4 regions of the Bradyrhizobium sp. SZCCHNS3016 genome follow, and region 1 is predicted to be linked to each of the others. Evidence: predicted binding sites of a transcription regulator. Region 1 holds the regulator's gene; each other region holds the start of a gene.
What was found. The regulator LexA, encoded in region 1, represses DNA repair genes until DNA is damaged. The targets are predictions, from matches to a motif close to TGTTCNNNNTGTGTTCNG.
Positions count from the first base shown of each region.

Region 2: recA (recombinase RecA) is a predicted target of LexA. The motif match lies at 3,659-3,676, and genes of this name have one in related genera.
Region 3: QW881_RS09575 (PA0069 family radical SAM protein) is a predicted target of LexA. The motif match lies at 2,818-2,835, and genes of this name have one in related genera.
Region 4: QW881_RS25745 (DNA recombination protein RmuC) is a predicted target of LexA. The motif match lies at 4,687-4,704, and genes of this name have one in related genera.

Region 1 covers NZ_JAUETE010000007.1:134,764-142,014, forward strand. The annotation lists gene QW881_RS15490 (ComEC/Rec2 family competence protein) at 1-822, shown strand, start outside; gene QW881_RS15495 (hypothetical protein) at 777-1,034, opposite strand; gene QW881_RS15500 (hypothetical protein) at 1,124-1,564, opposite strand; gene lexA (transcriptional repressor LexA) at 1,824-2,522, opposite strand; gene glp (gephyrin-like molybdotransferase Glp) at 2,729-3,940, opposite strand; gene QW881_RS15515 (LysR family transcriptional regulator) at 4,173-5,123, opposite strand; gene QW881_RS15520 (MBL fold metallo-hydrolase) at 5,208-6,140, shown strand; gene QW881_RS15525 (alpha/beta hydrolase) at 6,153-7,142, shown strand; gene QW881_RS15530 (hypothetical protein) at 7,169-7,251, opposite strand, start outside.
Region 2 covers NZ_JAUETE010000011.1:203,037-210,287, reverse strand. The annotation lists gene QW881_RS21675 (PaaI family thioesterase) at 1-62, opposite strand, end outside; gene QW881_RS21670 (hypothetical protein) at 323-619, shown strand; gene QW881_RS21665 (hypothetical protein) at 740-988, shown strand; gene QW881_RS21660 (hypothetical protein) at 1,007-1,144, opposite strand; gene QW881_RS21655 (DUF6894 family protein) at 1,327-1,566, opposite strand; partial or broken gene QW881_RS21650 (ADP-ribosylation/crystallin J1) at 2,915-3,205, opposite strand; gene recA (recombinase RecA) at 3,768-4,856, shown strand; gene QW881_RS21640 (DUF1835 domain-containing protein) at 5,154-6,233, shown strand; gene gcvP (aminomethyl-transferring glycine dehydrogenase) at 6,212-7,251, opposite strand, start outside.
Region 3 covers NZ_JAUETE010000003.1:447,962-455,212, reverse strand. The annotation lists gene QW881_RS09585 (ribonuclease HII) at 208-1,062, opposite strand; gene QW881_RS09580 (VOC family protein) at 1,138-1,587, opposite strand; gene QW881_RS09575 (PA0069 family radical SAM protein) at 1,618-2,796, opposite strand; gene QW881_RS09570 (phosphoketolase family protein) at 2,987-5,404, shown strand; gene QW881_RS09565 (glycosyl transferase) at 5,581-6,153, shown strand; gene QW881_RS09560 (bifunctional helix-turn-helix transcriptional regulator/GNAT family N-acetyltransferase) at 6,218-7,147, shown strand.
Region 4 covers NZ_JAUETE010000015.1:105,767-113,017, forward strand. The annotation lists gene QW881_RS25720 (DNA polymerase III subunit gamma/tau) at 1-225, shown strand, start outside; gene QW881_RS25725 (YbaB/EbfC family nucleoid-associated protein) at 329-649, shown strand; gene recR (recombination mediator RecR) at 675-1,274, shown strand; gene QW881_RS25735 (hypothetical protein) at 1,295-1,720, shown strand; gene QW881_RS25740 (AmpG family muropeptide MFS transporter) at 1,925-3,307, opposite strand; gene QW881_RS25745 (DNA recombination protein RmuC) at 3,424-4,656, opposite strand; gene def (peptide deformylase) at 4,826-5,353, shown strand; gene fmt (methionyl-tRNA formyltransferase) at 5,495-6,430, shown strand; gene truA (tRNA pseudouridine(38-40) synthase TruA) at 6,548-7,251, shown strand, end outside.

The sequences.
Region 1 (7,251 bases):
TCGGTGCTGGTGATGCCCGCCGGACTGCTCGGCCTGCTGGCGGCGCCGTTCGGGCTCGACGGTCCCTGGTGGACGCTGATGGGCCTCGGCATCGACTGGATGATCGCGGTGACGCGCTGGGTGGCGGCGCTGCCCGGCGCGGTCGGGCGCATCCCGGGCTTCGGCATCGGTCCGCTGATCCTGGCCAGCCTCGGCGTCATCCTGATCGGCCTGCTGCGCACACCGCTGCGCTGGTCGGGCGCCGTCGGGCTCGTGGTGGCCACCGCGTGGGCCGCCACGACGCCGCTGCCCGACGTCCTGATCGCCGGCGATGGGCGCGCGGTGGCGGTGCGCGGCCGTGACGGACGCCTGCAGGTGATGCGCACCGGCAAGGACGTGTTCGCCACCAAGGAGTGGCTCGCGGCCGACGCCGATGCCCGGCTGCCGGCGGATTCATCGCTCGCCGATGGCGTCTCCTGCGACGAGGCGGGCTGCGTGGTCGCGATGGCCGACGGCCGATTCGCCGCCTTGACCCTGCGCGCCGAGGCGCTCGAAGATGATTGCGCCCGTGCCGCGCTGATTGTCACCGCGCGCGCCGCGCCGTCATCTTGCGCGGCGGCCGTCATCGATCGCCAGCGCCTGCAGCAGCAGGGCGCCTTGATGCTGGTGCAGCGGGGCACCGGCTTCTCCGTCACGCCGGTGCGCGCCGGCGGCACCGACCGCCCGTGGTGGCCGGCGCCCGCCGAGGCCGGCGAGTTCGACACGACGCTGACGCCGCGTGCGCCGGTGTCGCGGCTTCAGGACGCGACGCCGCCGGAGACGGAGCAGGGCGAGCAGGATTGAGCGCCGGACAGCTCGAACGTGCCGAGATGATACTCGGTGTCGTCGGGTGCATCGAACAGCGAGGGACCTTCGACCAGCGTAAACGCAGCGCCCGGATATCGTTGCCAGATGGCGATGTCATCAGCCGTGACCGTCAGCCATCCGAACGCAAGCATGTAGCGGCCGGGCTCGGTGATCCGGTCGGCCTTGTTCCAATCGATCTTGTTGACCACGGCGGCAAGCTCCCCCGGCACACAATGCCGGCCGAGGGATGTCGTTCCTATTCGATGCGATGTCGAGAGAAATGCGGACGCGCAGGCGCTCAGGTAATGCTGATGCGGCGAATCGGTGTGGCCTGCGAAGCCGGAACGTCCTCCGCCACGCCCGGGCGGCGCTCGGCCGGCTGCTTGCTGACCGGCAATTGCAGCACGGTGACGCGCTGGCCCTCGCAGAGCTGGGTCACCAGCACGTGGCGGCCGTCGGCGAATTCGATCGCGTCGTGATGGCGATCGGGGATGTGCGTCTCGATGCTGTTGAACTTCGCGACGCGCTCGCGGATCGTCCGGGTCCAGAGCCAGCGGCTGTCGTAGCGGACGTCCTCGACAAATGCCAACTCGGTGCCGGGCAGCATGCAGACTGCGACGGTCGGCTCGCTCTCGAGGGCGAAGCCGCGGGTGGCGGTGCCGCGAAACGTCGTCGAGATCAACGTCTCGCCGACCTTGGCGGGACGGGACGCAACCGCATGGAGGCTGTAGTCACACATCGGATCGCTCCTCGTTGAGAGATAGCCGACCCACGCTCCCCCCGGACAGGCGCAGGCCTCTATCAGAGTGGACATCGATGGTGATGTTAGCGCGCGCTTCACGGCAATTCTGCGCTGATCTGCACCGCGTGCGCCCGCGGGCGATCACAAGCGTTTGAGCATGCCGCGCTGCACATCCTGAGGTGCATTCGCGCGTGACCAATTTCGATCGGCGGCGAAGCGCGTGCGCCCGTCGCCGGTCGACCGATCGCGTCCGCGATCAGTACTTGCGATACAGCCCGACCAGCTTGCCTTGGATCTTCACCCGGTTCGGCGGCAGGATGCGCACCTCGTAGGCGGTGTTGGCCGGCTCCAGCGCGATCGATGCGCCGCGGCGGCGGAAGCGCTTCAACGTCGCTTCCTCATCGTCGATCAGCGCTACCACAATGTCGCCGGTGTCGGCGGTCTCGTTGCGCTGGATCAGCGCCATGTCGCCGTCGAGGATGCCGGCATCGACCATGGAGTCGCCGCGCACCTCGAGCGCATAGTGATCGCCGTTGCCGAGCATGTCGGCGGGCACGCTGATGGTGTGGCTGCGCGTCTGTAGCGCCTCGATCGGGGTACCGGCGGCGATGCGGCCCATCACCGGCACCGCGACGGGGCGCTCGCCATCGTCCAGCGCGGGACTGCTGGTGCGCACCTTGCCGAGATTGCCCTCGATCACCGATGGGGTGAAGCCGCGGCGGTTGTTGGCGGCCTGTGACAGTTCGGGCAGCTTGATCACCTCGATCGCGCGGGCGCGGTTGGGCAGCCGGCGGATGAAGCCGCGCTCCTCAAGCGCCGTGATCAGGCGATGAATGCCGGACTTCGAGCGCAGATCGAGCGCATCCTTCATCTCGTCGAAGGACGGCGGCACGCCGGCTTCCTTGAGCCGCTCGTTGATGAACCGCAGAAGTTCGTACTGTTTGCGCGTCAGCATCTCGACCTGGTCCCCAGTTTGTTGTCGTCCGAGTCCAGGAGCTGCGCCTTGAGCACAAACCGGCTGAGAGCGCCTTGGAGTCGGACCATCATCGCGTCGCCCGCAACATACTAAAAACAAATCATGAACGGACACTATATGTTCGATGTGTGTTCCGCAATCCTTAAATTGTAGTGAACGGACCGGGCTTTGCCGGGGGAAACGGCCTAGCTCGGCAGGCGCAGGATCTCGCACGGGCTGCCGGCGGCGGCCTTCGGCGCAAACGCCCGCCGGATCACCAGCGCCTGCGAGAGCGCGAGATTGCCGAGCAGCGACGAATCCTGCTGGGTCACCGGCGTTGCGATCAGCGTGCCGTCGGCGCGCTCCTCGAGCTGCGCCCGCAGATAGTCCTCGCGCGAATCGTTGGCCCCGAGTTCGCGGCCGAGCAGGGCGGTCTCGCGTGGCATGCGAGCTTCGTCGCGGCCGAGCAGCCGCCGAATCAGCGGCACCAGGAATAGGATGGCGCAGACATAGGACGACACCGGATTGCCGGGCAGTCCGATCACCCTCATGTCGCCGAGCCGTCCGTGCATCATCGGCTTGCCCGGCCGCATCGCGATCTTCCAGAACGCCATCTCGACGCCCTCGGCTTCGAGCGCCTGCTTGACGAGGTCGTGATCGCCGACCGAGGCGCCGCCGGTCGTGATCAGGATGTCGGCCTTGGCCTCGCGCGCCCGCCGGATCCCGGCGATCGTGGCCTCCATCGTATCCGCGGCGATGCCGAGATCGATCGGTGTCGCGCCCTCGCTGCGCACCAGCGCCCGCAGGGCGTAGCCGTTGGAATAGACGATCTGGCCCGGGCCGGGCGTCGAGCCCGGCATCACCAGCTCGTCGCCGGTGGCGAGCAGCGCCACCTTCGGCCGGCGCCGCACCGGCAGTGCCGGATGATTCATGCTGGCCGCCAGCGACAGGTCGCGGTCGCTAAGCCGGCGGCCCGCCTTCAGCAGCACCATGCCCTGGTGGAAGTCGACGCCCGCGGGCCGAATGTGCCGGCCCTTGATCGCGGCCTCGGTGATCACGACGTGGCCATCTTCGGCGATCGTGTCTTCCTGGATCACCACCGCGTCGGCGCCCTCAGGGACAACGCCACCAGTGAAGATGCGCGCCGCCTCGCCGGGTCCGACCACGCGATCGAACGGCCGCCCCGCCGCGACCTCGCCGATCACCCTCAGCCGCACCTTGGCCTGGGCTGCGTCCGCCGCGCGCACGGCGTAGCCGTCCATCGCCGACATCGCCTCGGGCGGCTGCGTCCGCAGCGCCGCGAGGTCGCGGGCCAGGATGCGGTGATGGGCCTCGTCCAGCGTCACCAGCTCCTCGGCCAGCGGCTCGGCGCCGGCGAGCACGGCGGACAACGCATCAGACACCGGCATCAGGGCCATGAGAGTTCCTTCGGACGGAGACGGCAGATCAAATGAGTCGCCTTCTAACCGAACGCGCACGGCTCGGCCAAGGGCTCAGGCCGCTTCCTGCCTTCTGATCGTCTGATGTTGGCCGCGTCCGGGCCGCTGCCTCACGATCGCGCGAGTAACCCTGCAATCAGTGCGCAGAAGGTCGACCGCAGTGCCAAGGCGTTGGCCGATGCGCCGTTCCGATTAGCTCCCGCCCCGCGTTCTATCCAGCAGCCGCGCGACAGGCGGCGCGCTCGGTCGTGTGCAGGATATCCGCAACCATGTTCCGCAGCCAGACCGATGCTGCATCACGATCGAGCTGCAGCGGCCAGACCATCGAGACGGCCGGCAGCCGCAGCTTCAACGGCGCGGGACAGAGCGTCAGCCCAAACCGCGGCCCGTAGAGCTTTGCCATCCTGGTCGGTATCGTCGTGATCACCGCTGACGCGGCCACCGTCGCCAGCACGCTGAGGAAATCCGAGGAGGCCGAGACCACGTTGAGCTCGGTCCCGATCTCGTCAAGCGCCGCCTCCAGGCAGCCCTGCAGGCTGTTGGTCAGCGTCACCAGCGCGTGGGGAAGCGACAGATAGTCGGCGAGGCTGATCGGCGTTTTCATCGCGATGCGCTTTGGATTGTAGACGCAGCTCAGAGCCTGCTCGAACAGGAACTGGGATCTGTGCCGCTGTGCGACGGCCTCGAAGCAGCCGACCGCAACATCCAAGGCGCCATCGTCGAGCAAACGATGCACCTCGTTGCGTTCAGTCGGCCGGCTGAGAAACCGCACTCCGGGCGCCGAGCGACGGAGCGCCGCCGCAAGTTCGGGGATCAGCAGCAGCTCGACCTCGCTTGAAAATCCCAAGCGGATGGTGCGCTGCTCGGTCGCCGGGTCGAACCCCGGTGCGGCGTGCAGCGCAGCCTGCATCTGCCCCAGCGCCGCCCGAACCGGCCCGGCGAGAGCCGCCGCCCGCGGCGTCGGTTGCATGATCGTGCCGACGCGGACGAACAGCTCATCCTGCAGCAGCACGCGAAGCGTCGACAGCGTATGGCTCATTGCCGGCTGCCCCACCTTGAGGCGCGCCGCGCGCGTCACGCTGCGCTCCTGCATCAGCGCGTCGAATGCGACCAGCAGATTGAGGTCGAAGGAGCGAAGATCGAAGTGGTCGATGGACTGCATGAGTTGGATCGATTTGAGGAATGTATGACCTAGTCGTAGATCTCGGCCCAGACAAGACTACCGTTCGGATCGAGGCCGCCAAACATGCAGGACATCACGACCTATCGCGTCGGGGACGCCATCATCACCAGGATCTTCGAGATCGGCCTCGATGCGGTCGAGGGGGAGTTTCTGTTTCCGGGTGTGGACGCCGCCAGCATTGCCCGGGAACGCGGCCGGTTCGAGCCGGGATCAGTCGATCCGCGCACGGGATCGTTGCGCCTGAGCATCCATAGCTGGCTGGTACGGACGCCGGAGCGGGTGGTTCTGATCGACACGGCCACCGGCAATGACAAGGAGCGACCAGTCGCGGCCGCCTTGCATCGCCTGAACGAGCCGTTTCTGGACCGGCTGCGGGCAGCCGGCGTCGCCCCTGACGATGTCGACCTCGTCCTGATGACGCATTTGCACGCCGATCACGTGGGCTGGAATACGCAGCTTGCCGATGGCCGTTGGATGCCGGTGTTTCCCAACGCCCAGCACATCTTCTCAGGCCGCGAGCGCGCCTATGTCGCCGCACTCTCGGCCGGCAACGGCTCGGACGCCGGGATCAGGGACGCAGCTGGACTTGGCCCCATGCTGCATCCACCGATGCCAGGGGTCTACGAAGACAGCGTGCTACCGATCGTCGAGGCCAGCCTCGCGCGCGAGATCACGGTCGATGGCAGCGAGGTCGTCGACGGCTTCCGTTTTCTGCCGAGCCCCGGTCACAGCATCGATCACGCCTGCATCAGCTTCAGCTCACGTGGCGAGCGCGCGCTGTTCTGGGGCGACGTGATGCATCATCCGCTGCAGGTCGCGCGTCCGGACTGGAACTCGGTCTATTGCGAATTCCCGGATGCGGCGCGGACCTCACGCCGATGGGCGATGAACCATGCCGCCGAGACCGGCTCCCTCGTGTTCACGACCCACTTCGCCGAGTCCTCGGCCGGGCGGATCAGCCGCGACGGCGACCGGTTCGCGTGGCACTTCGCCTGATCCGAGGTGACCATGACCGAGAACGCAACGTCCTCCTCGCGCATCGTTTCCGAGCGCCGCCTGATCGAAGGCCCGGTGTCCGATGTCCAGCTTCAGCTCATCAACAAGCGCCGGCATGACGTGCAACGGTTCTCGGCCGAGCGCACGCTGGTGATGATGCACGGCGCCACCTTTTCATCCGCTAGCCTGTTCGACGTCGCGGTTGGTGGCGCCTCCTTCATGGATGTCCTGGCGCAGGCCGGCTACGATGTCTGGGCCGTCGATGCGCGCGGCTATGGCGGTTCCAGCCGGCCGCCGGAGATGTCGCGGGCGGCCGAGGAGGGATCTCCATTGGTCAATGCGCGGACCGCCGTGGACGATTTCGGCGCGGCGGTGGACTTCATCTGCCGGCATCGCGACGTCCCGCGCGCCAACGTGCTCGGCATGTCCTGGGGCGCCACCGTCGCGGGCATGTTCGCGAGCGCGGCGAGCGCGAAGCTCGAGAAGGTGATCCTGGTGACGCCGCTCTGGCTGTCCAGCGAGCCGCTGCGCATCGACGCCGGCGGACCGCTCGGCGCCTATCGGATCGTCAGCCCGCGCGCGTTCGAGGCTGCGTGGCGCGGCGCCGCTCCGGAGCAGGCGCGGGACAAGCTGATTCCGGACGGCTGGTTCGAGTCCTGGGCGGAGGCGACGCTCGCGACCGATCCGGACTCGCCGTACCCCGGCGCGATCCGCGCGCCTTCGGGCGCGGTTCAGGACGTGCGCGAGCATTGGACCGTGGACCAGCCGATCTACGATCCCAGCACGATCGACTGCCCTGTTCTCGTGCTCTCGGCGGAATGGGATGTGGATGTCCGCTTCGACGTGGCGCACGACCTGTTCGTTCGTCTCGTGAGCGCGCCGTACAAGCGGCTGGTCGAGATCGGGCAGGGCACGCACATGATCCTGATGGAGCGGAATCGACGGCAGGCGTTCGATGCGGTGATCGGATTTCTGGACGAGCGCGTCGTGCCGGCGCGTTGATCGTCGCGCGGACGGCCTGCACCGCGTTAGAGCGGATGCCGAATCCAGACATTCGGCTCGACATAGGCGGCATGGTCGTGCTCGACCGACGCGAGCACGGGCACGAGAG
Region 2 (7,251 bases), on a different contig from region 1:
CGCCTCGCGTCGTCGGTGGTGAAGTTCAGGGTCTCGTTCGGCACGCGCGGAGGTCCTTCCATGATCGTGTCATCGATTTGTCTTGGCATCGACTTGCCTCGCCGCGATCGGCGGAGCCGCCGGAATGTTGCCGCAGAGCGGCGGCTTGAAAAGGCCGGAGTTGGAAAACTATGATGAGGGCACACCGTGGAACAGACGGCAGGTGCGCGCAGACGATGCGGCCGTGAACATCCCGACCTGCGGTCCACCGTTCCGGCACAGTGCCGCGGGCTTGGCGCATGGCGAAGCGATGGTATAAGGCGCCTATACCGGGGAGTAACCAATGAAGAAGCTGATCGTGACGATGGCGGTCGCCGTGCTGGCCGGCTGGGCGGTTCCCGCAATGGCGCAGATGCCCAACATCAACCTTCTCGCCGACGGTCCCTCCAAGTCGCCCGAGGAGAAAGAGGCCGAAGCGGCGCGGGAGCAGGCCTACAAGGACACCATGCGCAAGATTCCGGACGCCAAGACGAGCGCCGATCCCTGGGGCAACGTCCGGGCGGCGGAGCAGCCCAAGGCGGCGCCTGCCATGAAGACCACCGCGGCCAAGAAGCCGAAGGCTGTCGGCAGCACCAACTGAGATTTATCGCGTTCGGGTCGGGCGGGCTCTGACCCTCCCGGACCCGCTTGCCGATTGCGGACTCGGATTCCTCGCGGCCCCGTCTATATTGACGGTGTGGCAGCGCGTTGGAGTTCGTCGATGGGGATGCGTCCTCGAGACATTGCCGGCCGGATGGCGGCCCGGCGCCAGAAGAAGAGCGCGGGCCCGGTTCGCGACGGCTACGTTCGTGACACGTTCACGCTGCCGCGCGAGCAAGCGCGCGCCAAGGCCCGCGATTATCTGACCCGCTATCCCAAGGCCGGCTACATGAGCGCCGTCGAAAGCTGGCGCGAGCTTCCCGATGGGGCCATCGAGTTCACGATGCGGCGGCTTCCCAGCGCCGATTGAATCATTCCGGCTAGCGCCTCATTCCTTCTCGCCGAGAAGCTTGCGCGTGTCGCGATTGATGAAATGAAGCCGCGTGCAGGCCTTGCAGACCACGGTTTCATAGGCGTACGCGGGATCGCCGGGCTTCGGCTCTTCCAGCCAATGCTGCACGTTCATCCCCGTTCGCGGACATTTGAAGATCAGATTACCCATACAAATTTAAATGTCTGCCAGGATGCAGACAGGCATTTTGATCTGGATCAAGCTCGGCTGGCGAAATGACGCGCAGTCACCTCGCCGGCCACAGGCTTCGGTTGTGGTTCTCGTCGGTGACGATCTACAAGAGCTGTGGCGGGCCGTCAGGCCTGATCCAGCGACTCGGCGACGATCCGGATGCGGAAGACCGGCTGCCGTGCCTCGTCGAGCAGCTCCATCTGCCATTCGGAGTTTTCGGCGAGCTTGCGCGAGATGCTGCTGGCCATGTCGGCACAGACGGTGGTCATCTCTTTCCAGGCTGCGTTGCGGTCGGCGCACTCGGTCCCATACTCGGACGCGCCTGAGAAGTGGCCGTTACGGATACGAAAGAAATAGAGCGGCATTGCCAAAACCGGTGAGCCCTGACCGCCCCAGGCCGCTGGGTTTGATGTACGCATCGCAAATGGAAGCGCAAAACCCCCTCGGATCAATTCCGGTAAAATACGGTCGGTCGCGCTGTCCGCTCGGTTGAGCTGATTGCCGTTGAGGATGTGCGGCGCAACCGGACGGATTGCGGGCCAACGAATGAGCCTCGGACCGCCGCGGTCCGAGGCTCGGCGTCAACGTCGTAGCTTCCCAGCGAGGGCAGTTCGGCAATGACGTAGTTAGACTAGTGCGAAACTTGTAGGCGTGCCTTGCGTCAGATCAAGGTTGCCATCTCGATCAATCGCCGTGGGACGCGCGCCTAGCTGTGATCGAAGATCCGTTCCGGCATGACTGTCAGTCGGTAGGCGATCTGCGTCGCGCCGTCGACCATTTCCAAGAGTTCATCGCATGCCGGACAACGCCTCTCTCCCGCGGCGCCTTGCTGCGAGTGAAGCTCGATCCTTTGAAGGCCGGCCCTGCAGGACGGGCACGTCACGTCATCTCTTGTCATCGCCAATATGAAGCGCAACGCAAGCGATCCGTTCTCCGACATCACGACAATGACGGGGGATGCATCCCGCGCGGAGCTATCAACGTCGAAAGCCCCGGACGTCGTCCGGGGCTTTCTTTCGGCGCGGATGGTTTCAGGGCCGGGCGCCTACGGGTGACGGAGCCTGCAAATATTGTAGCTGGCAGGCTGCAAGGGATCGGTCGACGGCACCACGGGCGATACACCAAAGGCGATACACCACTGACAATGTGCGGCGACCATCATCGCAACGAACAAACAAATCCGGGGCTGATCAAAAATTTGCTCAGACGTACGACAACCACGATTCTATAACGCAACCCAAAGTTTATGACAATGGTTTGTGGCTTGAAGATGTCGTGAGTGCTGCGTGATGCGGATCACGCCGGCTTCCATTCGGCCCACTCATTCGCCCGGTCATAGGGGGCTGCGCGAACGGCCCTCGTGGCTCCCTCTGGCATGGCACGAGACAGCGTCCTGGGGTTCGCCGTTTCATCTGTCGCTCGTCATATGGCGGCCGTCGAGCTGTTCGCGCGCCGGCCATTGCTTCGGTCGGAACGCTGGGTGCCATTCTGCTTCAGAAAGCCGCGGCAGATCCGCGGACGCTTCTGTGGCGGAACTTCATGGCCGGACACAGCTTGCGCGCGGCCGAGCATTGCATGCGCATCTGCATCGAAACCGTGCGCCTGCACGCACGATGAGCCGAACAAAAGCAGAAGAGGCGAGGGAACTTCGTTCCTGTCAGGAGAACCACGGAATGTGCGATCTACGCACGCGTGTAGGAGTTGGTAGTTTAAAGGAAAAGACCTGACGAGCACGATCGGTCCAACGATTGCGGCGTTGAAGTCGGCGAGGTCTTCGCTGGGAATCCAGTACTCGCGATGCTTGCGGCCGCCGGCCTCGCGCACCTCGTAGGTGTCGATGAAGCCTCGCAGGATCGCGAAGCGCAGCACGTGGCCGGCGCCGCTCGCCGGCACGTTCCAGTCCCGTGCGATCTTCACGGCATAGTCCTCGGTGAGCACCGGGTAGAAGATCGGCTGCTCCGGAAGGCGCGGCGGAAACGCACGCATGCCCGACGCCTCGATCAAGGCAAGCTCCTTTGGGCCGACGGGGCGCCACAGCGTGAGGGTCTGTTCGTTGTTGGATCCGGTCATGCTGGTCCCGAAAATTGGAAGCGGTGTGCGAGGCTCATAGAGAACGACCAGCAGGATGATGGGGCACGGCCGGGACGACACTAACAACTTATAATTGAGTTGATGTCTGCCGCAGGCGCGGTGGGCGAGGTTGGAGCGCTCGGACAGGCTGGTCATCATCCGCGCGATCGCCGGTCGGCGGCTGCGCCGCTCGCGCACATGGCTTCCGCCTCCAGCCGGATCAGGATCCTTTCGCGGTCGCCGTCATCCAGCACCCCGTACTTCGCTTCTGGGCGCGCTGATCGGGCAGCGCTCCCTCGCTGCTGCTCGGTGGACTGCGCCGCCGGCCCCCGAGTGGCAGGCGTGTCCCCGCGGTTGTCAGGGGGGCTGAGAGCGGTGATTGTTGAGAAGAACATATTGCGAACAAAGAACGGATGGAGTACATTCACCTCAAGATTGCTGGCCGACCTCGTTAACCGTTTGTCCATCTCGCGAATCCCCGCCATAAGGAGCGCCAATGTCCGCCACCGCCCTGCGTATCGTCGAAGGTTCCTCAATGGATAAGAGTAAGGCGCTCTCTGCTGCGCTGTCCCAGATCGAACGTCAGTTCGGCAAGGGTTCGGTGATGAAGCTGGGCAAGAACGACCGCTCGATGGATGTCGAGACGGTGTCGACCGGCTCGCTCGGGCTCGACATCGCGTTGGGGATCGGCGGGCTGCCAAAAGGGCGGGTGGTCGAGATCTACGGGCCGGAATCGTCGGGCAAGACCACGCTGGCGTTGCACACGGTGGCCGAGGCGCAGAAGAAGGGCGGCATCTGCGCCTTCATCGATGCCGAGCACGCGCTCGATCCGGTCTATGCGCGCAAACTGGGCGTCAACATCGACGAACTCCTGATCTCGCAGCCGGATACGGGTGAGCAGGCGCTGGAAATCTGCGACACGCTGGTGCGTTCGGGGGCGGTCGACGTGCTGGTCGTCGATTCCGTCGCGGCGCTGGTGCCCAAGGCCGAGCTCGAGGGTGAGATGGGCGAGTCGCTGCCCGGCCTGCAGGCCCGCCTGATGAGCCAGGCGCTGCGCAAGCTGACCGCTTCCATCAACAAATCCCACACCATGGTGATCTTCATCAACCAGATCCGCATGAAGATCGGTGTGATGTATGGCTCGCCGGAAACCACCACGGGCGGCAACGCGCTGAAGTTCTATGCCTCGGTGCGCCTCGACATCCGTCGCATCGGCGCGATCAAGGAGCGCGATGAGGTGATCGGCAACACCACCCGCGTCAAGGTGGTGAAGAACAAGCTGGCGCCGCCGTTCAAGCAGGTCGAGTTCGACATCATGTATGGCGAGGGCGTGTCCAAGATGGGCGAGATCCTCGATCTCGGCGTCAAGGCCGGCATCGTCGAGAAGTCCGGCGCCTGGTTCTCCTACGACAGCCAGCGTCTCGGGCAGGGACGCGAGAATTCGAAATCGTTCCTCAAGGCCAATCCGGACATGACCGCCAAGATCGAAGCCGCGATCCGCCAGAACTCCGGCCTGATCGCCGAGCAGATCCTGGCCGGCAATGCCGAGCGCGACGCCGACGGTGAGGAGCCGGCGGAAGAGTAGGAGTACGGCGGCGGCGGGCGCCGTGGACGTTGAGTTGCCGACGTTCCAGCGCCCGTTTGCAGATGTGTGGTGCTCTGCCGAAATCTGCGGCTGCTGCATTCCCGAATGCAGCGAGAATGCGTCTCTGAGCGCCGGATACGATCTTCAACGCGAATAACTGAAAGCGCGTGCGCGGACGAGCGGACCGGATCCGCGCGGCAGCACCGGGATTTCCGACGCCGATCCTGGGCGTCGGGAGCCGATCGCGAATATGTTGATAGCGCCTTGAGCCAATCGGGCCGTGCCGGAGCCAACAGCATGACGCGTTTGATTCTAGCGGCCGATGATCCGAGCGCCGGAGCGCTTCGGAGGGGCGGCTTTGCCGACCTGGTGGTGCCGATTCTCCATCGTTTCGTGTGGGGACCGCTGCCATCCGATGCCGAATTATCGGCGTATCTCATCCAGCGCACCACGCGACGGAAGAGGGGGCATTGGTTGGATTTCGCCTCGCGTGGCGACGTCATGGCGGCTGGCGGGCGGAGTCACAGTTTTCTCGAACTTGTTGACCGCTGCGATAGCGTCGAGCTGTGGATGGGGACCCGTCCGAACGACCAGTTGGTACTGATCTGGCTCTTGGATTATCTGCGCCATCACGCGGAGATCGCGACGAAGATCGTATTGCGGCATGTCGATGTACCGCTATTCGATGCCCCGGCCGGGCGACTCGCCGGTCGGACCATTGCCGGCGTAGAGCTCGCACGTGAGCATCTCGACCTGGGTCATCTGGCATGGCGGGCGTTTCGAGCGCCGACGCCGCAAGCCTGGTTCGATCTGTTGAAGCAGGATCTCAGTGCCCTGCCGCAGCTTCGCCGCTGCGTGCAGGAGATGCTCGATGAGCTTCCCGGTGTTGCGACGGGCCTCGGAGCGTCGGAGCTGAGAATCCTCGAATTGCTGTCAGCCGGCTATCACCAGCCGTTCGACCTGTTGCCGCATCATCGGGATCGCTTTCAACGCCGCGTCTATGACTATTGGGAAGGAGGCACGTTGCTCGACGGTCTGGCGCTCGCGCCGGTGCCCGCAATTTCGGGCCTCGCCGAATGGCCATTCTCGGTCGAGATGCACGACAGACGTGAACGCCTCGAGCGCTACAAGGCCAGCACGCTGTCGCTGACACCGCTCGGCAAGGCAATCCTCGCCGGCGAGGAGGATTTCAGCAGCCAAAATCCGATCCGGCGCTGGTGGGGCGGCACCGAATTGATCAACGCCAATCTCTGGCGTTGGCATGCGATGCTCATCGCTCCGGATCCTGGCACGCCTCACGTCATTGATTGTCGCGAGCCGTGGCGCCCGATCCCTTGGAGCATGCGTGAGGAGGCTTACTCCGCCGCCTGGGCGTAGTCCGCCACCGGCGGGCATGAGCACACCAAATTGCGGTCGCCGTAGACGTTGTCTACGCGGCCGACCGGGCACCAGTACTTGTCGGTGCGCGAGGTGCCCGCGGGGAAGCAGCCCTCGCTGCGCCGGTAGGCCCTGTTCCAATTGTCGTCGGCGATGTCGTGCACCGTGTGCGGCGCGTGGCGCAACGGCGAGGCCTCGATTCCGAAGCGGCCCTGCTCGACCTCGGCGATCTCCTGGCGGATCGCGATCATGGCGTTGCAGAAGCGGTCGAGCTCCGCCTTGGACTCCGATTCCGTCGGCTCGATCATCAAGGTGCCCGCCACCGGGAAGCTCATGGTCGGCGCATGGAAGCCGTAGTCGATCAGTCGCTTGGCGATGTCGTCGACGGTGACGCCGCTGCTCTGCTTGAGCGGCCGCGGATCGATGATGCATTCATGCGCGACGCGGCCGCGCTCGTTGCGGTAGAGCACCGGAAAATGCGAATCGAGCCGTGCCGCGACGTAGTTGGCATTGAGGATCGCGATCTCGGTGGCGCGGGTCAGGCCGTCGCCGCCCATCAGCAGCATGTAGATGTAGGAGATGGTCAGGATCGAGGCGGAGCCATACGGCGCCGCCGAGACCGGCCCGATCGGATGCGCGCTCGCGCCATCGGTCGCAGGGTGACCGGGCAGGAAGGGCGCCAGATGCGCCTTCACGCCGATCGGCCCCATGCCCGGGCCGCCGCCACCATGCGGAATGCAGAACGTCTTGTGCAGGTTGAAATGGCTGACGTCGGCGCCGTAATCGCCGGGTCTGGAGAGGCCGACCTGCGCATTGAGGTTGGCGCCGTCGAGATAGACCTGTCCGCCGTGGGCATGGACGATGTCGCAGATGTCGCGGATGTGCTCCTCGAACACGCCATGCGTCGAGGGATAGGTGATCATGATGGCGGCGAGCTTGGCGCTATGCGCTTCCGCTTTGGCCTTGAGATCGGCGAGATCGACATTGCCGCCTGCATCGCAGCCGACCACGACCACCT
Region 3 (7,251 bases), on a different contig from region 1:
ACGGCTGGATCGCTTGGCTGAATCGCTGAGGACGTCGAGGAGGCCGGCAGGACCGTCGCTCATCCGCAGCAGCCTCGCTGTCCGACGCCCGCAATCGATACCGCACGATCGGGGCGCACAACACCGCCCCTGCTGCGAGGGGTGACACTTCGTGCTGGCTGGCTGACCAAAACTATTAAGACCGCGGCGCCCGCGAGGCAACCTGCATCAGACCTCGAGCGAGATTTCGGTGGATGTCACCACGGTCACCTCCGCGAAGAGATCCGGCTCCGGCACATCGGTCCACGGCTGATGCTTGCGCCGGGCGGCGACGACAGGCGCGAACAGGCTGCGATGATGCACCGAGGGGCCAAGCCGGTCCAATGCGGCGAGATGCTCCGGCACAGCATAGCCCTTGTGCTGCTCGAAGCCGTAACCCGGGCAATCCTGCGCCAGCGCGCACATCAGCCGGTCGCGCGTGACCTTGGCGACGATCGAGGCGGCCGCAATCGACATCACCAGACCATCGCCGCCAATCACCGCCTCGCAGCCGCAATCGACGTCGATGCGGTCGCGGCCGTCGACGAAGACGTGCTTCGGCGCCTCGGGCAGCGCCCTCACGGCGCGCGACAGCGCCCAGAGCGAGGCACGCAGGATGTTGTCGCGATCGATTCGCGCCGGCGAGGCGACGGCCACCGCAAACGCCGACGTCTTGCAGATCTTGTCGAACAGCGCCTCGCGCTGCTCCGCGCTCAGGCGCTTGGAATCATCGAGACCCCTGGGGATGCGCGCAGGGTCGAGAATCACGGCCGCAGCGACCACCGGACCGGCCAGCGGACCCCGTCCCGCCTCGTCGCAGCCCGCGACCGGCCAGACGCCCTGCTTCAACAGCGCGCGCTCACGCCGGAAGCTCGGCGGCGCCACCGCGATGACGCCCTTGCCGAGCTTGGCGCCCGACTTGCCGGCAGCACCCGGGGCAGCAGGCTTGGTCGCGGCCTTTGCAGGGGCGCTCTTCGCTACGGCACGGCTCGCTGCTTTCGCCCTGCCCGGCTTCTTTGACTGATCGCGAATCATGGCCGCCATGGTGCGAAACGGCTGGCGGCGGCGCAACCCGAACGGGCCTCAATTCCCCGCTATTCGCCCCCTGCCGGCGACCGACTACGCCGGCAGATGCACTCGATCATCCTCGCCGACATCAATCCCCGGCGCAACCACCACTTCCCAGACATGACCGTCCGGATCGGAGAAATAGCCGCTATAACCGCCATAGTCGGTCCGTTGCGCCGGTCTCAGCAGCATCGCGCCTTTCTCCACCGCCGACGCGAGCGCCGCATCGACCTCAGCCTCCGAGCGGCAGTTCCATGCCAGCGTCACGCCTCGGAACGCCTGAGGGCGCGGTGCGTCCGGCACGCCCGCGTCATCGGCGAGCGCGCCCCACGGGTACAGCGCCAGCACCGTCCCGCCGGTCTCGAAGAATGCCACGGCCTCGCCGGTCGCGCGGAATTTTCGGACGAAGCCGAGCAATGTATAGAAGGCGATGCTCCGCCGCATCTCGGACACACCGAGTGTGATGACGGTGAACCGCGGAACGCTCGCTTGTGCGCTCATCACTTACTCTCCACTTACTCTCCGCACGCTTCAGAACAGGCTGAGCTGCTGGCCGCCGCCCTTCGGCCGCACGAAATGATCGGTCGTCAGCTTGGTCCGACGCTTGTTCAGCCCGAGCTTCTCGCAGGCGATCTCGAAGCGGCGGCCGATCATCCAGGCCATCGGGCCTGTCCCCTTCATTCGCGTGCCCCATTGCGAGTCGTAATCGCGGCCGCCGCGCATGTCGCGGATCAGGGTGAAGACGTGGCGGTAGCGGTCGGGATAATGCTCGAGTAGCCATTCCCGGAACAGGTCGCGCACCTCCAGCGGCAGCCGCAGCAGCACATAGGCCGCTTCCTTGACGCCGGCATGGGCGGCGGCATCGAGAATGCGCTCGATCTCGCTGTCGTTGAGCGCCGGGATCACCGGCGCCACCATCACCGTGGTCGGAATGCCGGCCTTGGACAGCGCCTGCAGCGCCTCCAGCCGCTTCGACGGCGTCGAGGCCCGCGGCTCCATCGTGCGCGCCAGCTTCGGATCCAGCGTGGTCACGGAGATCGCGACCTTCGCCAGGTTCTTCTTGGCCATCCGCGCCAGGATGTCGGCATCACGCATCACCAGCGCCGACTTCGTGACGATCCCGACGGGATGGCCAACCTTTTCCAGCACCTCGAGGATGCCGCGCATGATCTTCCGCTCGCGCTCGATCGGCTGATAGGGATCGGTGTTGGTGCCGATCGCGATCATCCGCGGCTCGTAGCCGCTGGCCGCCAGCTCCTTCTCCAGAAGCGCGGGCGCATCCGGCTTCACGAACAGCTTGGATTCGAAGTCGAGACCAGGCGACAGCCCGAGAAACGCATGGGTCGGCCGCGCGAAGCAGTAGACACAGCCGTGCTCGCAGCCCCGATACGGATTGATCGAGCGATCGAAACCGATGTCCGGCGAGTCGTTGCGGGTGATGACCTTGCGCGAGGTGTCGGTCGCGACCGTCGTCTTGAACGGCGGCAGCTCCTCGAGGCTCTGCCAGCCATCATCGAAGACAACGCGGGCCTCCGCCTCGTAGCGGCCGCTCGCGTTGGATTGGGCACCCCGGCCGCGGCGCCGGCCCCGTTCGATGGCGACCGCGAGTTCGGGAAAGTCATTCTCAGGACCTGACGAAGGCGCGCCCGCCGGCTCGGAGGGCACCGGGACCGGCGGGCGCTTGAGGGCATGTGAAGATGCTCGGCTCATGGCCAAGACATAGCACGCAAACAGAACATTACAAGAACAAAATAGAACAAAAGCGCACGCATGCTCTGCACGGGCGCAAGGCCAGCCATCACATTCCCGTTCTATCCTGCAGGTGCGCTGGAACAGGACGGTGCGGCGTCACTCTCATACAGTATCCCGCAGGCGCGAAGCGGAAGGCAAGCGAGGTCCCATGCAGATCACTTCTCCCCAACAGACCACCCCGGCCGATGATCTTGACCTGCTCGATCGCTACTGGCGGGCGGCGAATTATCTCTCGGTGGGGCAGATCTATCTGCTGGACAATCCGCTGCTGCACGAGCCGCTGAAACCGGAGCACATCAAGCCGCGCCTGCTCGGCCACTGGGGGACGACGCCCGGCCTGAACTTCATCTATGCCCATCTCAACCGCGCCATCGAGGCGCAGGATCTCAGCGTCATCTACATCTGCGGCCCCGGCCATGGCGGTCCGGGCATGGTCGCCAACACCTATCTCGAAGGCACCTACAGCGAGATCTATCCGGAGATCACGCGCGATGCCGATGGCCTGCGCAAGCTGTTCCGGCAGTTCTCCTTCCCCGGCGGCATCCCGAGCCATGCCGCGCCTGAGACGCCGGGCTCGATCCATGAAGGCGGTGAACTCGGCTACGCGCTGGTCCACGCCTATGGTGCGGCGTTCGACAATCCCGATTTGATCGTGGCTTGCGTGGTCGGCGACGGCGAGGCCGAGACCGGCCCTCTCGCCGCGTCCTGGCATTCGAACAAGTTCCTGAACCCGGCCCATGACGGCGCGGTGCTGCCGATCCTGCATCTCAACGGCTACAAGATCGCCAATCCCACCGTGCTCGGCCGCATGGGCGATGCCGAGATCAAATGCCTGTTTGAAGGTTACGGATACGAGCCGCTGTTCGTCGAAGGCGCGGAGCCGAAGGCGATGCATCGGCAGATGGCGGACGCGCTCGATGTTGCGCTCGCGAGCATCCGCTCCATCCAGCAGAATGCGCGTCAGCCGGATGCAACGATCCAACGGCCGCGCTGGCCGATGATCGTGTTGCGCAGCCCGAAGGGCTGGACCGGGCCGAAGGAGGTCGACGGCCTCAAGGTCGAAGGCTTCTGGCGCGCCCATCAGGTGCCGATTGCCACCCCCCGCAGCAAGCCGGAGCATCTCGCGCTGCTCGAAGCCTGGCTGAAGAGCTACGAGCCGGAGACGCTGTTCGACGCCCATGGCCGTCTCAGGCCGGAATTGCAGGCGCTGGCGCCGAAAGGGCAGCGACGCATGGGCGCCAATCCGCATGCCAATGGCGGTCTGCTCAAGCGCGAGCTCAAGCTGCCGGACTATCAAGCTTTCGCGATCGAGGTGTCCTCACCAGGCCAGACCATCGCTGAAGCGACGCGCGAGCTCGGCAAGTTCCTGCGCGACGTGATCACGCTGAATGCGAAGACCCGAAACTTCCGCATCATGGGTCCCGACGAAACGGCGTCGAACCGGCTCGATGCGGTGTTCGAGGTCACCGAGCGCGTGTGGATGGAGGGCATCGAGTCCTATGACGTCCATCTGGCGCATGACGGCCGCGTCATGGAGGTGCTGAGCGAGCATCTCTGCCAGGGCTGGCTCGAAGGCTATCTGCTCACCGGCCGCCATGGCCTGTTCTCCTGCTACGAGGCCTTCATCCACATCGTCGATTCGATGTTCAACCAGCATGCCAAATGGCTGAAGGTGTCACGCGAGCTGCCGTGGCGGCGCCCGATCGCGTCGCTGAACTATCTCTTGACCTCGCATGTCTGGCGGCAGGACCATAACGGCTTCAGCCATCAGGACCCCGGCTTCGTCGACCTCGTCGCCAACAAGAAGGCGGATATCGTCCGCATCTACTTCCCACCGGACGCCAACACGCTGTTGTGGATCGCGGACCACTGCCTGCGCACCTACGACCGCATCAACGTCATCGTTGCCGGCAAGCAGCCCGCACCGCAATGGCTGTCGATGCAGGAGGCGGCGACGCATTGCGACGCCGGCATCGGCATCTGGTCTTGGGCCGGCACCGAGCCCGCCGACGAAGAGCCCGACGTGGTGATGGCCTGCGCCGGAGACGTCCCGACCCTGGAAACGCTCGCAGCCGTCGACCTCCTGCGCAAGGAATTGCCCGACCTGAAGATCCGCGTCGTCAACGTCGTCGATCTCATGACCCTGCAGCCGAAGCAGGACCATCCGCATGGCCTCAGCGACCGCGACTTCGACAGCCTGTTCACCGCCAACAAGCCAGTGATCTTCGCCTATCACGGCTATCCGTATCTGATCCATCGCCTCACCTATAGCCGCACCAACCATGCCGGCATGCATGTGCGCGGCTTCATCGAGGAAGGCACCACGACGACGCCGTTCGACATGGTCGTCCTCAACGAGCTCGACCGTTTCCACCTCGCCATCGAGGCGATCGAACGCGTGCCGGGCCTCAGCGTGTCGGCGGCCCACGTGAAGCAGAAATTTCGCGATGCGCTGATCGAGCATACCCGCTACATCCGGGCGCATGGCGAGGACATGCCGGCGATCCGCGACTGGGTCTGGCCGAACAGCGCCGGCGGCACCACGCCGACACAGGCGGGCGACTGAACCAGCCAAGCGCGAGCTCCAGCAACGCAGCACCTTGAAATAGCAATCGTTCGGCGTTGCCCTAAGGTGCGCGGCCGGCTACTTGCTGCAAAATTCCGCAGCGCAGCGGGCTGATTTGGCTATGACAAAATGATAACAGTCATGCTGGAGGCGCGACAGATAACGATGCCAGGTTCATGCTGAGCGTGATCATCCCGACCGAGGGTGTCGAGCAGACCGCCGTGGCCACCCTGTCCGCGCTGGTGCCAGGCGCCGCGGCCGGTGTCGTCACCGAGGTGCTGTTGGTCGATCGCTCGCCCGATTCCAGCGTGATCGAGCGTGTCGCGGACGTCGCCGGCTGCCACTTCATGAAGTTCGAGGGCTCCCAGGCCGCGGCACTCGCGGCAGGGGCCGCGAACGCGCGGGCGCCCTGGCTGATGTTTCTGCCCGCCGGCGCGATGCTCGATCCCGGCTGGATCGACGAAACCAGGCAGTTCGTCCAGAGCGTCGCCGCCGCCGGCCAGCCCCGCGCCGGCGTTTTCCGTTACGCCAGGTCTCCTTACGCTGTGATCAGCCTGCGCGAGCGGATGCGATCGGTCGCTCGGGCCCTGGTCGGACCGCTCGGCGACCAGGGCCTGCTGATCGCCCGCGATCATTACCGGCAGGTCGGCGGCTACCAGCCCGATCGAAAGCGTGCCGAGACGCGCCTGTTGCGTCAGCTCGGCCGCTCCTCGCGGACCATGCTGCGCAGCCGGATTGTCATGGTCTAGCATCGGGATAATACTTGCCAAAGTCAATCAATTGATTGACAATGGCAAGTATTGGAGGTGCCACATGATTCCTGCCCCATCCGACGGCCAGGTCGCCACCGTTCGCGCGTTCAACCGCTTCTACACGAGGAAGCTCGGCGCGCTGGACCAGCATCTGCTCGACAGTCCGTTCTCGCTGGCCGAAGCGCGTGTGCTCTATGAGCTGGCGCAGTACGACGCCATCTCGGCCAAGGAGATCGGTCTCTCGCTCGGCCTCGATGCCGGCTATCTCAGCCGCATCGTCCAGAGCTTCGACGAGCAGGGCCTGATCACCCGCACGCCATTGCCGACCGATCGCAGGCAGCAGCAACTCGGGCTCACCGCCAAGGGACGACAGGCCTATGCCAGGCTCGACCGCAGCTCGCAGAAGGAGATCGCGGCCATGCTGGCGCCGCTGGCGCCATCCGTGCGCGACCGGCTGGTCGGTGCAATGACGACGATCGAGACCGCCCTGGAGCCGCAGCAGCCTGGCCGCTCCCCGGTGCTGCTGCGCAGCCATCGCCCGGGCGACATCGGCTGGGTGGTTTCACGGCACGGCGCCGTCTACGCCGAGGAATATGGCTGGGACGTCTCGTTCGAGGCGTTGGTCGCCGAGATCGGCGCGCAGTTCATCAGGAGCTACGACCCGGCGCGCGAGCACTGCTGGATCGCCGAGCTTGCGGGTGAGCCGGTCGGCTCGATCTTCCTGGTCAAGGGCAGCGACGAGGCCGCCAAGCTGCGGCTGCTGCTGGTCGAGAAGAAGGCCCGCGGTCTCGGCGTCGGCCGGGCCCTGACCGAACAATGCATCCGCTTCGCCGGCGAGAAGAACTACAGGACGATCGAGCTGTGGACGCAAAGCATTCTCACCGCCGCGCGCGACATCTATGCCCGCGCCGGGTTTCGCAAGATCGCCGAGGAGCCGCACGCCATGTTCGGCGTCCCGCTGACGGGCGAGACATGGCGGCTCGAGCTGTAGCCCGCGCCGCCCGGGTTGCAGCAACCGCCGGTAGGCCGAGATCACCCCCACAACACGTTGCGCATGCCGATTGCGAAGTTCCCGCGCGTCGGTAGTATCCCGCC
Region 4 (7,251 bases), on a different contig from region 1:
GTGATCGTTTCCAACGAGCCGGGCCAGGCGACCTTGCGCGAGCAGAATCTGCGCGCCAAGAGCGAGCGCGAGGCGGCGGCGGAGGCCGATCCGCGCGTGCAGGAGATCCTGGCGCGGTTCCCGGGCACCAAGGTGGTCGAAGTGCGCCGGCTCGCCCCCGAGCCGCCCGAATCGGACGCCAGTGCTGTCGAGCCGCCCGACGAGTCCGACGATGATGATTTCTAGAGCATGATCCGGAAAAGTGGAAACCGGTTTTCCTCGCGACAAACGCCAAAGGCGTTTGCGCGGAGATCATGCTCAACAAGATGACTGATGATGAGGTGCTCCGATGGCTGACTTTCTCGGCATGATGAAACAGGCGGCGCAGTTGCAGACGAAGATGCAGGAGATGCAGGAGGAACTCGGCAACGTCGAGGTCGAGGGCATCTCGGGCGGCGGTCTGGTTGCCGTGCGCATGACCGCCAAAATGGACGTGAAGAGCATCAAGATCGATCCGTCGCTGCTCAAGCCGGAGGAGGCCGAGATCCTGGAGGACCTGCTGGTCACCGCGCATGGCGATGCGCGCCGCAAGGCTGAAGCCGCGATGCAGGAGAAGATGCAGGCCATCACCGGCAAGCTCGGCCTGCCGCCAGGCTTCGGTTTTGGTTAGTTGACCTGATGACATTTGTGAACTGATGGCCGTCGCCGGTCCCGAGATCGAACGCCTGATCCAATTGCTTGCGCGCCTGCCCGGCCTCGGACCGCGCTCGGCGCGGCGCGCCGCGCTGCATCTGATCAAGAAGCGCGAGGCGCTGATGGTGCCGCTTGCCTCGGCGCTGCAGGTCGCGATCGATCGCATCCAGGTCTGCAAGACCTGCGGCAATATCGATACGCAAAGCCCGTGCACTGTGTGCACCGATCCGCGTCGAGATCCGGCGATGATCGTCGTCGTCGCCGACGTCGCCGACCTCTGGGCGCTGGAGCGCGCCAAGGCCTCCAACGGCCGCTATCACGTGCTCGGCGGCACGCTGTCGCCGCTCGATGGCGTCGGCCCGCAGGATCTCACCATCGATGCGCTGGTGCAGCGCGCGCATGCGCCCGAGGTGTCCGAGATCATCCTCGCTTTGAATGCGACGGTCGACGGCCAGACCACCGCGCACTACATCACCGACCTCCTGCAGGAGGCGAACGTCAAGGTCACGCGGCTGGCACATGGCGTGCCGGTCGGCGGCGAGCTCGATTATCTCGACGAAGGCACGCTCTCGGCCGCGATGCGGCAGCGGACCTTGTTCTAAGCACAGACGGAAGTGGAATGATGACGAAACGCGGATTCGGCAAACGGCTGGCTTTGGGCGCGATTCTGGCGGCGCTCTCGGCGCCGTCAGTGCTGGCGCAGCAAAGCGAGGCGCCGCAGAAGGCGGGCAAGCCGCTCAATGCCGGTGACGTGCTGTCGGGAGAGCTGAACGCGCTCAAGCTCAAAGGCGCCAAGCCGGGCCAGCCGTCCGCCGCCTATCAGATCACGAGCGAGCCGCGCCGCCTGCCGCCGCCGAGCGGGCTGTGCAACCTGGAGACCGGCCCGGAGACGTTCCAGCTCGTCACCGCGAACACGGCGCAGGCGTCGCAGCTCAAGGGTCTGCTCGGCAAGCAGATCGCGGTCAAGGTCGACGAGATCGCCTGCGCCCAGGATGCGGGACAGATGAGCGAGGCGGTCGTGACCAAGTGGAGCTTGGTGAAGCGGTGAGACCTGATTGGGCCGTCCACGCGAGTGCGGCGTCCTGACTTTCCGCTGTCGGCGCTCGGCTCGACCGGGCGATCCAGTACCCCGCGGCTGCTCGCTCGATGGCTGACGTCTCTGGAATACTGGGTCACCCGTCGGAGCCTGTCATCGGGCTCGTCGAAGACGACACCCGGTGGCGGGCGACGACGGTTGAATGTGAGGCGGCAGCTACACCTTCACTGGCCCCAACTGGTCGAAATGTCCGCGCCGCTGCAGCCAGGCGAGCAGCACGAGGCTCGGGATCGCGACCAGCACGCAGATCACGAAGAATAGCGGCCAGCCGGTCGCCTTCGCCACGTAGCCGGCGCCTGACGACAAATAGGTGCGCCCGACCGCGGCGAGCGCGGTCAGCAGTGCATATTGGGTGGCGGTGTGCAGCGGGTTCTGACACAGCGCGGAGAGATAGGCGACGAAGATCACGGTGCCGACCGCGCTGGTGAAGTTTTCCGCCGAGATCGCCAGCGCCAGTGCCCATTGATTGACTCCGACGATCGCAAGCCAGGAGAACGAGAGGTTCGCCATCGCCTGCACCACGCCGCCGATCCAGAGACTCGTCGCGAGCGAATAGCGTCGCGCGACGAAGCCGCCGGCAAAGCCGCCGGCGAGCGTCGCGGCGAGGCCCACGCCTTTCACGATCGCGGCGTAGTCGACCTTGCTGAAGCCGAGATCGATCACGAACGGCGCCGTCATCGTGCCGGAGAAGGCGTCGGTGAACTTGAACAGCACGACGAAGGCGAGCGCCGTGAGCGCATCACGCCGCCCGAGGAACTCGACGAAGGCTCCGGCAGCCGCATGCATCACGCGGGTGAGCGCGGTGTCCGCACCCATCGCGGCCTCCGCCTGCTGCGACTGGGCCGGCTCGGTCGCCGCGAGGGCCGTGATCGTTCCGATCAGCACCAGTCCGGCCATCGCAACATAGCCCCACATCCAGGACGACGGACGCGTCAGCCCCGAGTTCTCGAATGCACTGACCACCACCAGCGCGCCGGCGGTCGAGACCAGCATGCCGATGCGATAGGCGGCGACATACGCCGCCATGCCCGCGGCCTGCTCGCTCTCCGGCAGGCTCTCGACGCGGAAGGCATCGACCACGATGTCCTGGGTCGCCGACATCGCGGCGACCAGCAGCGCGGCCAGCGCCACCATGAACGGCGCATGTGCCGGATCAGTGAGCGCCAGCAGCAGGATGGCGCCGATCAAGAGCAGCTGTGCGAACACCAGCCAGCCGCGCCGCCGTCCGAACGCGCGCGTTAGCAGCGGCACGTGCAGCGCGTCCACCAGCGGCGCCCAAAGGAATTTCAGCGTGTACGGCGTCCCGACGAGGGCGAACAGCCCGATCGTGCCGAGATCGACGCCGAGCTCACGCATCCAGATCTGAAGCGTCGAGCCGGACAACGCCAGCGGCAGGCCCGACGAGAAGCCGAGGAACAGCACCACGAGCACGCGCGGCTGCAAGTAGACGGCCATGCTCTCGCGCCAGGTGGGGGCGGGTTTGGCGGCGGACTCTGCGGCGGTCGCGGTGATCTCGGAAGCGGTGTCGGGTGCGGTCATGACCGGGTGGTAACAGATTTCGACAGCACCACAAACACAGCCGTCATCGCCCGGTTTGACCGGGCGATGACAATCTTGTCTGGATTGCCCTCTCATGCAACAGACGCAGCCAACGATCACTCTCCGGCCTGCATGCGCCCCGTTAGAGGAAACAGATCCGGCGTCGTGCCAGCAGCCGGCGCGATGCGTGGTGAGTCCACCGGCGCATCCTGCTTGCTGAAATCGAGCTCCTCGATGCGGGCGGCGCGCTTCTCGATCTTGTCGGCGGAAATGAGGATCTGGCGGATGTCCTCGCCGACATCGCCGAAATGCTTCTGCAGCTTGAGCACGCGCTCGCGCAGGCGGCCGAGATCGTCCCCGAGATGGATCACCTCGTTGCGGATCTGGTCGGCGGCGTCGCGGATGCGCGCATCCTTCATGATCTGCTGCATGACCTGGATCGCGAGCATCAGCAGCGACGGCGACACCAGCACGACGCGCGCGCGATAGGCTTTCTGGATCACGTCGTCGAAGCCGTCATGGATCTCGGCATAGACCGATTCCGACGGCACGAACATCAGCGCCGTGTCCTGCGTCTCGCCGACCACGAGGTACTTCTCGGCAATGTCATTGACATGGCGGAGCACGTCGGTGCGCAGCCGCTGCGCCGCGGCGCGCTTCTCCTCCTCGGTCACGGCGTCGTGCAGCGCGGTCACGGCTTCCAGCGGAAACTTGGCGTCGATGCACAGCGGTCGCGAATCGGGCAGGAACACGACGCAGTCGGGCCGCTTGCCGCTGGCGAGCGTGTGCTGAAACGCGTAGCTGCCCTTCGGAAGCCCGTCCTGGACGATCGCCTCCATGCGCGCCTGGCCGAAGGCGCCGCGCGACTGTTTGTTAGCGAGGACGTCGCGCAAGGTCGTCACTTGCGTCGTCAGCTCGCTGAGATCACGGTGGGCGTTGTCGATGATGCCGAGGCGCTCGTGCAGCACGCGCAGACTATCCATTGTGTGGCGCGTACTCTGCTCCATCGACTGTCCGACGCGGTGGGTGACCGCATCGAGCCGTTCGTTCACGCTGCGGGCCAGGTCCACCTGACGGCCGGCGAGCAACTGGGCCATCGCGTCGACCCGTCCGGAGGCCTCGCTCTGGACGCGGATCATCTCGCCGAACCGTTGTTCGAGCTCGTCAGCCCGCATCGCCTGCTGGGCGGCGAGCTCCGCGCCGCGCCGTCCGGAGCGGGCCACGGCGGCCACGATTATCACGAGCAGTAGCAGCACCAGTACGCCGAATCCGATCAGCGCATCGCTCGCCCTGATGGGCAGGTCGCCGATGATGACGACGACAGGATTGAGGGATTGGCTGACGGTCATCACCCCCGTCTATCCGATTCGCGCAAGCTCGCGAACGAAGAGAGAACAATTATGGTTAAGCGCACGTTAAGAATCATGGTTAACGAAACGTTGAAATTCATGGTTAGCGAAGTCTTAACCGCGAGCCATCACATTGACCGCGCCGGTTCCGCGGCTTAAATCGCGCGCCATGTCCCTAAGAGAAATCATCATCCTGCCGGACCGGCAGTTGCGGCTGGTGTCCAAGCCGGTCGAGAAGGTCACGCTGGAGATCCGGCAGCTGGTCGACGACATGTTCCAGACCATGTACGACGCGCCGGGCATCGGGCTCGCAGCGATCCAGGTCGCGCAGCCGCTGCGCGTCATCACCATGGATCTGGCCAAGCCCGACGCGAACGGGGAAGGCAAGCGCGAGCCGCGCGTCTTCATCAATCCGGAGATCGTCGCCAAGTCGGACGAGCTGTCGGTCTACGAGGAAGGCTGCCTGTCGATCCCCGAATATTACGAGGAGGTCGAGCGGCCGGCGCGCGTGCGCGTGCGCTTCACCGATCTGCACGGGGTGGTCCGCGAGGAGGATGCCGAGGGGCTCTACGCCACCTGCATCCAGCATGAGATCGATCATCTCAACGGCGTGCTGTTCATCGACTATCTGTCGAAGCTGAAGCGCGACCGCGTGATGAAGAAGTTCACCAAGGCCGCCAAGCGCGCCAGCGACTAACGGTCAACTCTCTCCTCCGTCATGCCCGGGCTTGACCCGGGCATCCACGTCTCGCCGCGCGTTACAGGCAGCTCGACGTGGATGGCCGGGACAAGCCCGGGCATGACGCGGAGGATTCGGCAATGCAGGATCTTCCACCAGATGCCGCTTCGCCTGATCTTCATGGGCACGCCGGATTTCGCCGTGCCGACCCTGCTCGAACTCGCCGGCCACGGCCACGAGATCGCGGCGGTCTATACGCGCGCGCCGAAACCCGGCGGCCGCCGCGGCCTCGCGCTGCAGCCGACGCCGGTCGAGACCGAGGCGCGCCGGCTCGGCATTGCCGTGTTCACGCCAAAGACGCTGAAGACCGAGGAGGCCTTGGCCGAGTTTCAGGCTCATCAGGCCGATGCGGCCGTGGTCGTCGCCTACGGCATGATCCTTCCCCAAGCCATTCTCGATGCGCCCAAGCTCGGCTGCTACAATCTCCACGCTTCCCTGCTGCCGCGCTGGCGCGGTGCCGCGCCGATCAACCGCGCGATCATGGCGGGTGATGCCGAGTCCGGCGTCATGGTGATGAAGATGGATGTCGGGCTCGACACCGGCGATGTCGCGATGGCCGAGCGCCTTGCGATCACCGACGCGATGACGGCGTCCGATCTGCACGACCGCCTGTCGCGGATCGGCGCCGATCTCATGGTGCGCGCGATGGCGGCGCTAGAGCGCGGCGGGCTGACGCTGACGAAGCAGGCAGAGGAAGGCGTCACCTACGCCGCCAAGATCGAGAAGGCCGAGGCGCGGATCGACTGGACGAGGCCGGCCCACGCGGTGCTGCGGCACATCCACGGCCTGGCGCCATTTCCTGGCGCCTGGAGTGAGTTCACGCTTGATGGCGAAGCGGTCCGCTTGAAGATCCTGCGCTGCGCGCTTGCCGACGGCAGGGGCGAGCCGGGCGCCGTTCTTGACGAGCAGCTCACCATCGCCTGCGCCGACGGCGCCATCCGCGTCACCGAGCTACAGCGCGCCGGCAAGGGTCCCATGAAGGCCGCGGATTTCCTGCGCGGCACCCCTATCGCGCCGGGCCTGCGTTTCCGCTGACCACCTCATCTCGTCATGCGCGGGCTTGACCCGCGCATCCATCTCAAGAACAAGCTTCGCCCAGGGATGGATTGCCGGGTCGAGCCCGGCAATGACGGCAAAACTCGATCGGGTCAGATGCCCCGCTACAAGCTCACCATCGAATATGACGGCGCGCCGTACTGCGGCTGGCAACTGCAGGCGACCTTGCCGTCGGTGCAGGGCGCGCTCGAAGCGGCGGTGCAGGCGACCTGTGGCGTTCCGACCCGGGTGCATGGCTCGGGGCGCACCGATGCCGGCGTCCACGCCACCGGTCAGGTCGCGCATTGCGACGTTGAGAAAGAATTCCGGCCCGACAAATTGCGCGACGCGCTCAACGCGCATCTGCGGCCCAACCCGATCGCGGTGCTCGACGCCGAGATCGTCCCCGACACCTTCGAAGCACGCTTCTCCGCCCGCAGGCGGCACTATCGCTATCGCATCGTCAACCGCCGCTCCAATCTCGCGCTCGAGGTCGGCCGCGTCTGGCGCGTGCCGCAGCGGCTCGACTCGGACGCGATGCACGCGGCGGCCCAGCGGCTGATCGGCAAGCATGATTTCACGACTTTCCGCGACACGGAATGTCAGGCAAAATCGCCGGAGAAGACGCTCGATCAGCTCGACGTCGTGAGGGACGGCGATGCGATCACCATCCTCACCTCCGCACGCTCCTATCTGCACAGCCAGGTGCGCTCGATGGTTGGCTCGCTGGTGTGGGTCGGGCAGGGCCGCTGGAGCGCCGATGATCTCGCCGCCGCGCTCGCCGCGCGCAATCGCGCCGCCTGTGGCGTCGTCGCCCCGCC